DNA from 3 places in the Streptomyces sp. NPDC091682 genome. Region 1 is predicted to be linked to each of the others. Evidence: riboswitches for the same ligand, from Rfam matches in the RefSeq annotation. Region 1 holds a riboswitch; each other region holds the start of a gene.
What was found. Region 1 has a riboswitch for thiamine pyrophosphate ahead of thiO (glycine oxidase ThiO). Riboswitches for the same ligand answer to the same signal wherever they lie in the genome.
Positions count from the first base shown of each region.

Region 2: linked by a shared signal. The riboswitch ahead of ACIQK6_RS17000 (thiamine ABC transporter substrate-binding protein) and the one ahead of thiO (glycine oxidase ThiO) in region 1 are both predicted to bind thiamine pyrophosphate.
Region 3: linked by a shared signal. The riboswitch ahead of thiC (phosphomethylpyrimidine synthase ThiC) and the one ahead of thiO (glycine oxidase ThiO) in region 1 are both predicted to bind thiamine pyrophosphate.

Region 1 is NZ_JBIVTH010000005.1:330,692-333,939, reverse strand. Features, by position in the region: gene ACIQK6_RS14630 (thiazole synthase) at 1-390, opposite strand, end outside; gene thiS (sulfur carrier protein ThiS) at 396-596, opposite strand; gene thiO (glycine oxidase ThiO) at 593-1,771, opposite strand; TPP riboswitch at 1,769-1,880, opposite strand; gene ACIQK6_RS14615 (NAD(P)/FAD-dependent oxidoreductase) at 1,962-3,182, shown strand.
Region 2 is NZ_JBIVTH010000006.1:363,564-366,811, forward strand. Features, by position in the region: gene rlmN (23S rRNA (adenine(2503)-C(2))-methyltransferase RlmN) at 1-894, shown strand, start outside; TPP riboswitch at 953-1,062, shown strand; gene ACIQK6_RS17000 (thiamine ABC transporter substrate-binding protein) at 1,148-2,248, shown strand; gene ACIQK6_RS17005 (iron ABC transporter permease) at 2,344-3,248, shown strand, end outside.
Region 3 is NZ_JBIVTH010000004.1:181,271-184,518, reverse strand. Features, by position in the region: gene ACIQK6_RS11475 (YibE/F family protein) at 1-1,085, opposite strand, end outside; TPP riboswitch at 1,158-1,303, shown strand; gene thiC (phosphomethylpyrimidine synthase ThiC) at 1,298-3,085, shown strand; gene ACIQK6_RS11465 (hypothetical protein) at 3,150-3,248, opposite strand, start outside.

The DNA.
Region 1 (3,248 bases):
GAGGACCGTGAAGCCCTCGTCCACCAGGATCTCGGCGGCGTCCAGCAGCTCGACGCCCTCGGGCAGGAGGGTCCGTTCGTCCGCGACCACCTCCAGCTTGATCCAGTCCGTGCCGAGCGCTTCCCGGGCCAGCCGGGCCGTGAGGACGGCCTCGCCCGCGGTGAAGCAGCCCGCCGTGTTGGGGAGGACCGAGATGCCGAGCTTGGTCAGCACGGACAGGACGGAGCCCTGGACCGTGGGGTCCAGCCGGCGCATCGCGACCGTGGTGAGTTCGGTGCCGGACGCGACGAGGGCGCGTTCCAGCACGTCCAGGCTGGGGGCCCCGCCCGTGCCCATGATCAGGCGGGAGGTGAAGGTCCGGCCGCCCAGGGTGAAGAGGTCGTCCGCCACGTCGGTCAGCCCCCCTGTACCGCGGTCAGGATCTCGACCCGGTCGCCGTCGCCCACGACGGTGGCCGGCCACTGTCCGCGCGGGACCACGGTCTCGTTGAGCGCGGCGGCGACGCCGGAGGGCGCGGCGGTCAGGGTGGCGACCACCGTGTCGAGGGTGGCGCCGGCCGCGACCTCGCGCGGCTCGCCGTTGACGGAGATGGTCATGCGTACGACTCCTGACGTGCGGCGGAGAACCGGCGGGGGGTGAAGGGGCGCGCGATCTCAGGCAGTTCGCCGGTGGCCAGCAGTTCGGCGAGGACCTCGCCGGTGAGCGGGGTCAGCAGCACCCCGTTGCGGTAGTGCCCGGTGGCCAGGTGCAGGCCGGGCAGCTCGGTCGGGCCGAGCAGCGGGGCGTTGTCGGGGGATCCGGGGCGCAGCCCCGCCCGGGTCTCGGTGAGCGGGAGTTCGGTGATGCCGGGGACCAGTTCGTGGGCGTCGCGCAGGAGTTCGTAGACCCCGCCCGCGGTGACGGTGGTGTCCCAGCCGAGTTCCTCGCTGGTGGCACCGATGACGAGCTCGCCGTTCTCGCGCGGCACCAGGTAGACGTGGCTGCCGCGGACGACGGCCCGTACGGTCCGCGACAGGAACGGCGCGTACGCCGCCGGCACCGTGAGCCTCAGGACCTGTCCCTTGACCGGCCGTACGGGGGCCACGACCTCCGTCGGTACGCCCGCCAGCCGGCCGGTGAACGAGCCGGCGGCGAGGACCACCTGGTCGGCGAGCAGTTCCGTGCCGTCGTCGAGGAGGGCACCGGTCGCCCGGTCGGTGGTGGTGAGGAGCCGTTCCGCGCCGGCCCGGTGGAGGGTCACGCCGGCGCGTTCGCAGGCGGCCAGCAGGGCGGCCGCGAGCCGGCGGGGGTCGACCTGGTGGTCGCCGTCGACGCGCAGGCCGCCGCGTACGCCCGGGGCGAGCATGGGCTCCAGGCGGCGGCACTCGCGGCCGGTGAGCCACTCGGACTCCAGGCCGCAGCGGCGCTGCAGGGCGTGCAGTTCGCGCAGGTGGAGGCGGTCGTCGGCGTCGAGGGCGACGGCGAGGGTGCCACAGGCGCGGTAGCCGATGTCCATGCCGCCGCTGGCTTCGGCGAGCTCGGCGGCGAACTGCGGATAGCGCGCGGCGGAGGCGAGGCCGAGCCCCAGCAGGGCTTCCTCGCCGTAGTGCAGTTCGGTGACGGGGGCGAGCATGCCGGCCGCGACCTGGGCGGCGCCGCCGCCGGGTGCGGGGTCGACGAGTACGGTGCGCAGTCCGCGCGCGGCGGCCCGCCAGGCGGTGACCAGGCCGATGATTCCGCCCCCGATGACGAGGACGTCGGATCCCTTCCGAGGTGTTCGGGATGCGTGCATGGGCGTCCAGCCCCTCCCTTCGCCGGCATGATCCGGATCAGGTTCGTACGGTCGGAGGCCGGCCAGCCTCCCTCTCAGCCCGGTGCGCCGGACTCCCGCGATAGGTACGGTGGCCAGACTAACCCGGCGGTGGATGGCGAGTAAGGCGGCACCTATTCCTGACGGAGCGTCAGATGATTAGGGTGGCGGCGTGAGCGAGCAGACGGAACAGAATCAGCGCGGCGTCGTGATCGTCGGCGCCGGAATGGCCGGGGTGCAGACCGCCGTGGCCCTGCGCGAACAGGGCTTCACCGGCCCCGTGACCCTGCTGGGAGCCGAACCCCACCAGCCCTACGACCGGCCCCCGCTGTCCAAGGCGGTCCTCCTCGGCAAGGCCGAGGACTCCGCCTTCGACGTGGACTTCGAGGGCCTCGACATCGACCTCAGGCTCGGCGTCGAGGTCACCGGACTGCGCGCCGCCGTCCACGAGCTGGACACCGGGGCGGGACCGGTCCCCTACGGGATCCTCGTCCTGGCGACCGGCGCGCAGCCGCTCACCCTTCCCGGGACCGAAGGCGTCCCGGGCGTCCACCTGCTGCGCACCCTGGACGACGCGGCCCGGCTGCGCCCGGTGCTGGCCGCCTCGCCCCGGGCCGTGGTCGTCGGGGCGGGCTGGATCGGCGCCGAGTTCGCCACGGCCGCCCGGGAGGCGGGCTGCGAGGTCACCGTGGTCGAGGCGGCGGACCGGGTGCTGGCGGGGGCGCTGCCCGCCGAAGTCACCGAGCCGATGGCGCGCTGGTACCGGGAGGCGGGCGCGGAGCTGATCACCGGGGCGAAGGTCGCCGGGATCGAGGAGGGGCGGGTCCTGCTGGCGGACGGGCGGATCCTGCCCGCCGGCGCGGTGGTGGTGGGCATCGGCGCCCGCCCCGCCACCGGATGGCTGGCCGGGACCGGCGTGGACCTCGGCCCCGACGGCTCGGTCACCGCCGACGCGTACCTGCGGACCTCGCTGCCCGGGGTGTACGCGGTCGGCGACTGCGCCTCCTTCCCGTCCGGGCGGTACGGGACGCGGCTGCTCGTACACCACTGGGACAACGCGCTCCAGGGGCCGAAGGCGGTCGCGGCGAACATCCTGGCCGGGGAGCCGGCCCAGGTCTACGACCCGGTGCCGTACTTCTGGTCGGAGCAGTTCGGACGCTTCGTGCAGTACGCCGGACACCACGGCGGGGCCGACTCCCTGCTCCTGCGCGGGGACCCGGCCGGACCCGCCTGGTCGGTGTGCTGGCTGCGCGACGGGGCGCTGGTCGCCGTCCTGGCCGTGGGTCGTCCGCGCGACCTGGCGCAGGGCCGCCGCCTGATCGAGGCGGCGGTCCCGCTGGACCCCGCCAAGGTCTCCGACCCCGGCACCCCGCTGAAATCGGCCACGGCCTGACGGGCGGGGTGCGGGGGGTGCGGGTGCCGCCGCGCGGAGCCCGTCCCCGCCCCGCCCCTTCTCCGC
Region 2 (3,248 bases), on a different contig from region 1:
AAGCTCCAGCAGGAGCTGCTGCCGGACCTGATGAGCGTCATCCGGCACATCTCGTGCGACGACGACACCACCCGCAAGACCCTGTGGAAGCTGCACGACGGAACGCTCGTCGAGTCCGTGCTGATGCGCTACCCCGACCGGGTCACCATGTGCATCTCCTCGCAGGCCGGCTGCGGCATGAACTGCCCGTTCTGCGCCACCGGCCAGGCGGGCCTGGACCGCAACCTGTCCACCGCCGAGATCGTGCACCAGATCGTCGACGGCATGCGCGCGCTGCGCGACGGCGAGGTCCCCGGCGGCCCGGCGCGGCTGTCGAACATCGTCTTCATGGGCATGGGCGAGCCGCTCGCCAACTACAACCGCGTGGTCGGCGCCATCCGCCGGCTCACCGACCCGGAGCCCGACGGCCTGGGCCTGTCGCAGCGCGGCATCACCGTCTCCACCGTCGGCCTGGTCCCGGCCATGCTGCGCTTCGCCGACGAGGGCTTCAAGTGCCGCCTCGCCGTCTCGCTGCACGCGCCCGACGACGAGCTGCGCGACACCCTCGTCCCCGTGAACACCCGCTGGAACGTCCGCGAGGTGCTCGGCGCGGCCTGGGAGTACGCCGAGAAGTCCGGCCGCCGGATCTCGATCGAGTACGCCCTGATCCGCGACATCAACGACCAGGCCTGGCGCGGTGACCTCCTGGGCAAGCTGCTCAAGGGCAAGCGCGTGCACGTCAACCTCATCCCGCTCAACCCGACGCCGGGCTCCAAGTGGACCGCCTCGCGGCCCGAGGACGAGAGGGCCTTCGTGGAGGCCATCGCCCGGCACGGCGTGCCGGTGACCGTACGGGACACCCGGGGTCAGGAGATCGACGGTGCGTGCGGCCAGCTGGCCGCCTCGGAGCGCTAAATTCCGCTTCTGTTCGATGTGATTCGGCCACGGGGTACCCTGTGGCCGAACCAATTTCATATTCCGACAGGGGAGCGCCACAGCGCTGAGAGTGCGGTATCCGTCATCCGCAGACCCTCTGAACCTCGCCCCGGTCATTCGGGGTAGGAAGTTCGGTCACCACTCTTGCTGTTGCGCCCTGCCCGGCGTCCGCTCCTACAGAGCGCCGGGCAGGGCCGCGTCTCTTCCTGGACATCCCAGGAGGAATTCACCAATGAGCACCACGAAGAAGATGGCGGGCGTCGCACTCGCGGCCGCGCTGGGCGTCACCACGCTCAGCGCCTGCGGCGGCGGCGACACCAAGGACAAGCCCGCGGGCGCGAGCGACGCCCCGAAGTCCAAGACCGTCACGCTCGTCTCCCACGACTCCTTCAACGTGACCGACACGGTCCTCAAGGAGTTCGAGCAGCAGAGCGGCTACACGGTCAAGGTGCTGAAGTCCGGGGACGCGGGCACCGCGCTGAACCAGGAGATCCTGACCAAGGGCTCACCGCGCGGTGACGTGTTCTTCGGCGTGGACAACACCCTCCTCTCGCGCGCCCTCGACAACGGCATCTTCACGCCGTACGAGGCCAAGGGCCTGGCCGAGGTGAAGCCCGAGTACGTGCTCGACAAGGAGCACCGGGTCACCCCGATCGACTCCGGTGACATCTGCGTCAACTACGACAAGGCGTACTTCGCCGAGAAGAAGATCGCCCCGCCGCAGACGCTGGACGACCTGATCAAGCCGGAGTACAAGAACCTGCTGGTCACCGAGAACGCCGCGACCTCCTCGCCCGGTCTCGGTTTCCTCCTCGCCTCCGTCGGCAAGTACGGCGAGGACGGCTGGAAGGACTACTGGAGCAAGCTGAAGGCCAACGGCGTCGAGGTCGTCGACGGCTGGGAGCAGGCCTACAACGAGCGCTTCTCCGGATCCGCGGGCGGCAAGAAGGCCAAGGGCGACCGCCCGCTGGTCGTCTCTTACGCCTCCAGCCCGCCGGTCGAGGTCCTGTACGGCGAGCCCCAGCCGGCCGAGGCCCCCACGGGCGTCTCCACCGGCACCTGCTTCCGCCAGATCGAGTTCGCGGGCCTGCTCAAGGGCGCCAAGAACGAGGAGGGCGGCAAGGCCCTCGTGGACTTCCTGGTCAGCAAGAAGTTCCAGGAGGACATGCCGCTCCAGATGTTCGTGAACCCCGTGACGAAGGACGCCGTCCTGCCGGAGCTGTTCACCAAGCACGGCGTGGTCGTCGAGAAGCCGGAGAACGTTGCCCCGGAGACCATCGCCAAGAACCGTGAGCAGTGGGTCAAGGCATGGACCGCGCTCGTCGTGAAGTAAGCGGTACCAAGGAGCCGGGCGCGGCGTCGGGGGATGCCGCGCCCGGCTCCGGCCCCCGCGAGGGGGCGCGGGCGACCGTCGTGCGGCTCGCCCTGATGGCCGTCCCCCTCGCCTTCTTCGGGCTGTTCTTCGCCTACCCCGTCACCGCGATCGTCGGGCGCGGCCTGAAGACCGACGAAGGGTGGCAGTTCGGCCGGTTCGCGGAGGTGCTGGCCCGGCCCGACATCGCCGACGTGCTCTGGTTCACCACCTGGCAGGCGTTCGCCTCCACCCTGCTCACCCTGCTGATCGCGCTCCCCGCCGCGTACGTCTTCGCGCGCTTCGAGTTCCCGGGCAAGCAGCTGCTGCGCGCCGTGGTGACCGTTCCCTTCGTGCTGCCGACCGTGGTGGTGGGCACCGCGTTCCTCGCGCTGCTGGGGCGGGGCGGACTGTTGGACGAACTGGTGGGCGTCCGGCTCGACACCACCGTCTGGGCGATCCTGCTCGCGCACGTCTTCTTCAACTACGCCGTTGTCGTCCGCACGGTCGGCGGGCTGTGGGCCCAACTGGACCCGCGCCAGGAAGAGGCCGCCCGGGTGCTGGGCGCCGGGCGGTTCGCCGCCTGGCGGCGGGTGACGCTGCCCGCGCTCGCCCCGGCGGTGGCCGCCGCCGCACTGATGGTGTTCCTGTTCACCTTCAGCTCCTTCGGCGTCGTACTGATCCTCGGCGGGCCCGCGTACTCCACCCTCGAGGTGGAGGTCTACCGGCAGACCGCGCAGCTCCTGGACCTGCCGACGGCGGCCGTCCTGACGATGGTGCAGTTCGCCGCCATCGGCGCGATCCTCGCCGTGCACGCCTGGACCGTGCGCAAGCGCGAGACCGCGCTGCGGTTGGTCGATCCGGGCCGCACCACGCACCGGCCGCGCGGCTGGGCGCAGCGCTCGCTGCTGGGCGGGGTGCTGCTGACCGTCGCGCTGCTGATCGCGGCGCCGCTGGGCGTGCTGGTCGAGCGGTCCTTCGA
Region 3 (3,248 bases), on a different contig from region 1:
GACGTCTGGGTGACCGTCACGTCGTCGAGTACGCCCAGCGATCCGATGATCACGCCTGCGAGCAGCAAACCGCTCATGTCGATGTCCGGGTACAGCCCGTGGATCAGCCCGGTGTTGTCGTCGGTGTTGCCGCTGAGGAACGCCCAGTCGATGAACCCCGAGCCGAGCAGCCCGATCAGGAGCAGCGAAACCAGGGTGCCGAGGACGGCCACCGAGGTACGGGCGGTCAGTCCGTGGCACATGTAGAGCGCGATCAGCATGATGGCGCTCGCCCCGACCACCGCGACGACCAGCGGATTCGAACCCTGCAGGATGGCCGGGAGGATGAAGAGGGTCAGCACGCCGAAGCTGACCACCAGCGCGATCAGCGCGAACAGCCCGCGCATCCGCCCGACGACGACGACCGCGACGGCGAAGATGCCGGCCAGCAGCGCCATCGGGAGCTTGCGGTTCACGTCGATCACCGAGTACTGCAGGTCACGGGGGGCGTCCGGTGCGTACGCCACCACCACCTCCTGGCCGTCCTCCAACTGCCGCGGCGCGCCCGGCTGGACGACCTCCACGAAGGTGCGGCCCTTGTCCGGGCCGCTGGTGACCTCGACGGTGGCCTTCTTGCACTCACCGGTCGGCGCGGCCTGGGCCCCACTGCCCCCGGGGGCAGTGGGAGTTCCGGTCGTCGGTACCTGCGCGGCGTTCACGGACTTGCAGTCGACCTGTTCGATCGACACGACCACGCCCTGCTGGGTCTGCCGGTCGAATCCCACCCCCGTGCGCTCGTGGCCGGGGGCGCCGCCCGGCCAGAGCACCACCATGCCGACGAAGACGGCCACGGCGAAGGGGATCAGTACGGCCGCGATGACCTTGCGCAGGTGCTTCGAGACGGGGGCCGCCGGGCCGTGGCCATGACTGTGGCCGTGGCCGTGGTTGTGGGGTGGACCCGGGGGTTGCCCGTCCGAGCCACCGCCGGAGTGCCCGTCGGAGTGTCTGTCGGAGTGCCCGTCGGACGGTCCGGGGCCCGCATGCGCGTGGCCGTTGTGGCCATGGGGCTCAGTGTGCTCGATGGGGGGCTGCGGCGAGGGCGTCACCAGCAGATCATCGCAAGAGATGAGGGGGCCCACTGTTCAGCACGCCATGGATGACGCTAGCGTGGGGGCACCTTTGCACAACGCGGGAGCTCGGAGCACCGGGCTGAGAGGACGCTGATCACCGTACGGGCATCACCGATGCGTACGGGAAGAGGCTGCGTCGACCGCCGAACCTGTTACCGGGTAATGCCGGCGTAGGGAGATCAGGTCTCATGACCATTCAGGACGCACGCACGCCTGCCGTCAGCCAGGACGCCGACGGCCAGACCGAGCGCCAGCCCGGCTGGCACAAGGGATACCTGGCGGGCTCCCGCCCCGACCTCCGGGTGCCGGTTCGCCAGGTCCACCTCACCAACGGCAAGGACGTGACGCTCTACGACACGTCCGGTCCGTACACCGACCCGCAGATCGAGACCGACGTCCGCCGCGGCCTCGCGCCACTGCGCGAGAACTGGATTATCAGCCGCGGGGACACCGAGGAGTACGCGGGTCGCCCCGTGCGCCCCGAGGACGACGGCATCAAGCACACCTCGCCGCGCGGCGGCCTCAAGAACCTCGACGCGGTCTTCCCGGGCCGCCCCCGCCAGCCCCGCCGCGGTCGCGGCGGCGCCGCCGTCACGCAGCTCGCGTATGCCCGCCGCGGCGAGATCACCCCGGAGATGGAGTACGTCGCGATCCGCGAGAACGTCTCCCCCGAGGTCGTCCGCGAGGAGATCGCCGCAGGTCGCGCCGTGCTTCCGGCGAACGTGAACCACCCCGAGATCGAGCCGATGATCATCGGCAAGCGGTTCCTGGTGAAGGTCAACGCCAACATCGGCAATTCCGCGGTCACCTCCTCCATTGAGGAGGAGGTCGACAAGATGACCTGGGCGACCAAGTGGGGCGCCGACACGGTCATGGACCTCTCGACCGGCCGCAACATCCACACCACCCGCGAGTGGGTGCTGCGCAACTCGCCCGTTCCGATCGGCACCGTCCCGCTCTACCAGGCGCTGGAGAAGGTCGACGGCCGCGCCGAGGACCTGACCTGGGAGATCTACAAGGACACGGTCATCGAACAGGCCGAGCAGGGCGTCGACTACATGACGGTCCACGCCGGCGTGCTCCTCCCCTACGTGCCGCTGACCGCCCGCCGCAAGACCGGCATCGTCTCGCGCGGTGGCTCGATCATGGCCGCGTGGTGCCTGGCGCACCACAAGGAGAACTTCCTCTACACGAACTTCGAGGAGCTCTGCGAGATCCTCGCGACGTACGACGTCACGTACTCCCTCGGTGACGGCCTGCGCCCCGGTTCGATCGCGGATGCCAACGACGCGGCGCAGTTCGCCGAGCTGAAGACGCTGGGCGAGCTGAACACGATCGCCAAGCGCCACAACGTCCAGACGATGATCGAGGGCCCGGGCCACGTCCCGATGCACAAGATCAAGGAGAACATCGACCTCCAGCAGGAGATCTGCGAGGAGGCGCCGTTCTACACGCTCGGCCCGCTGACCACGGACGTCGCGCCCGCGTACGACCACATCACCTCGGGCATCGGCGCCGCGATGATCGCCTGGTGGGGCACCGCGATGCTCTGCTACGTCACGCCCAAGGAGCACCTGGGCCTGCCCAACCGCGACGACGTCAAGACCGGCGTCATCACGTACAAGATCGCGGCGCACGCCGCGGACCTGGCCAAGGGGCACCCGGGCGCCCAGGAGTGGGACGACGCCCTGTCCGACGCGCGGTTCGAGTTCCGCTGGGAGGACCAGTTCAACCTGGCCCTCGACCCGGACACGGCACGCGAGTTCCACGACGAGACCCTCCCGGCGGAGCCGGCCAAGACCGCGCACTTCTGCTCCATGTGCGGTCCGAAGTTCTGCTCGATGAAGATCTCGCAGGACATCCGCCGTGAGCACGGCGGCGACCTGAAGGCGGAGGAGATCCAGGCGGGCATGGCGGAGAAGTCCGCCGAGTTCGCGGCCTCGGGCAGCCGGGTCTACCTGCCGCTGGCCGACTGACCTGGGCGAACGCGACTGTCCGACGGCGCCGTGGGGGGAGCCGTCGGTCGGTCGGTTCGCTTGATCAGGCTCGTTGAGCGTCCCGCAGCCGTTCCACCTGCCGACTTACCAGCTCAACGGGGAACGCCAGGATTTCCTTGCCCATGCTGAGCTCGGAGAACGT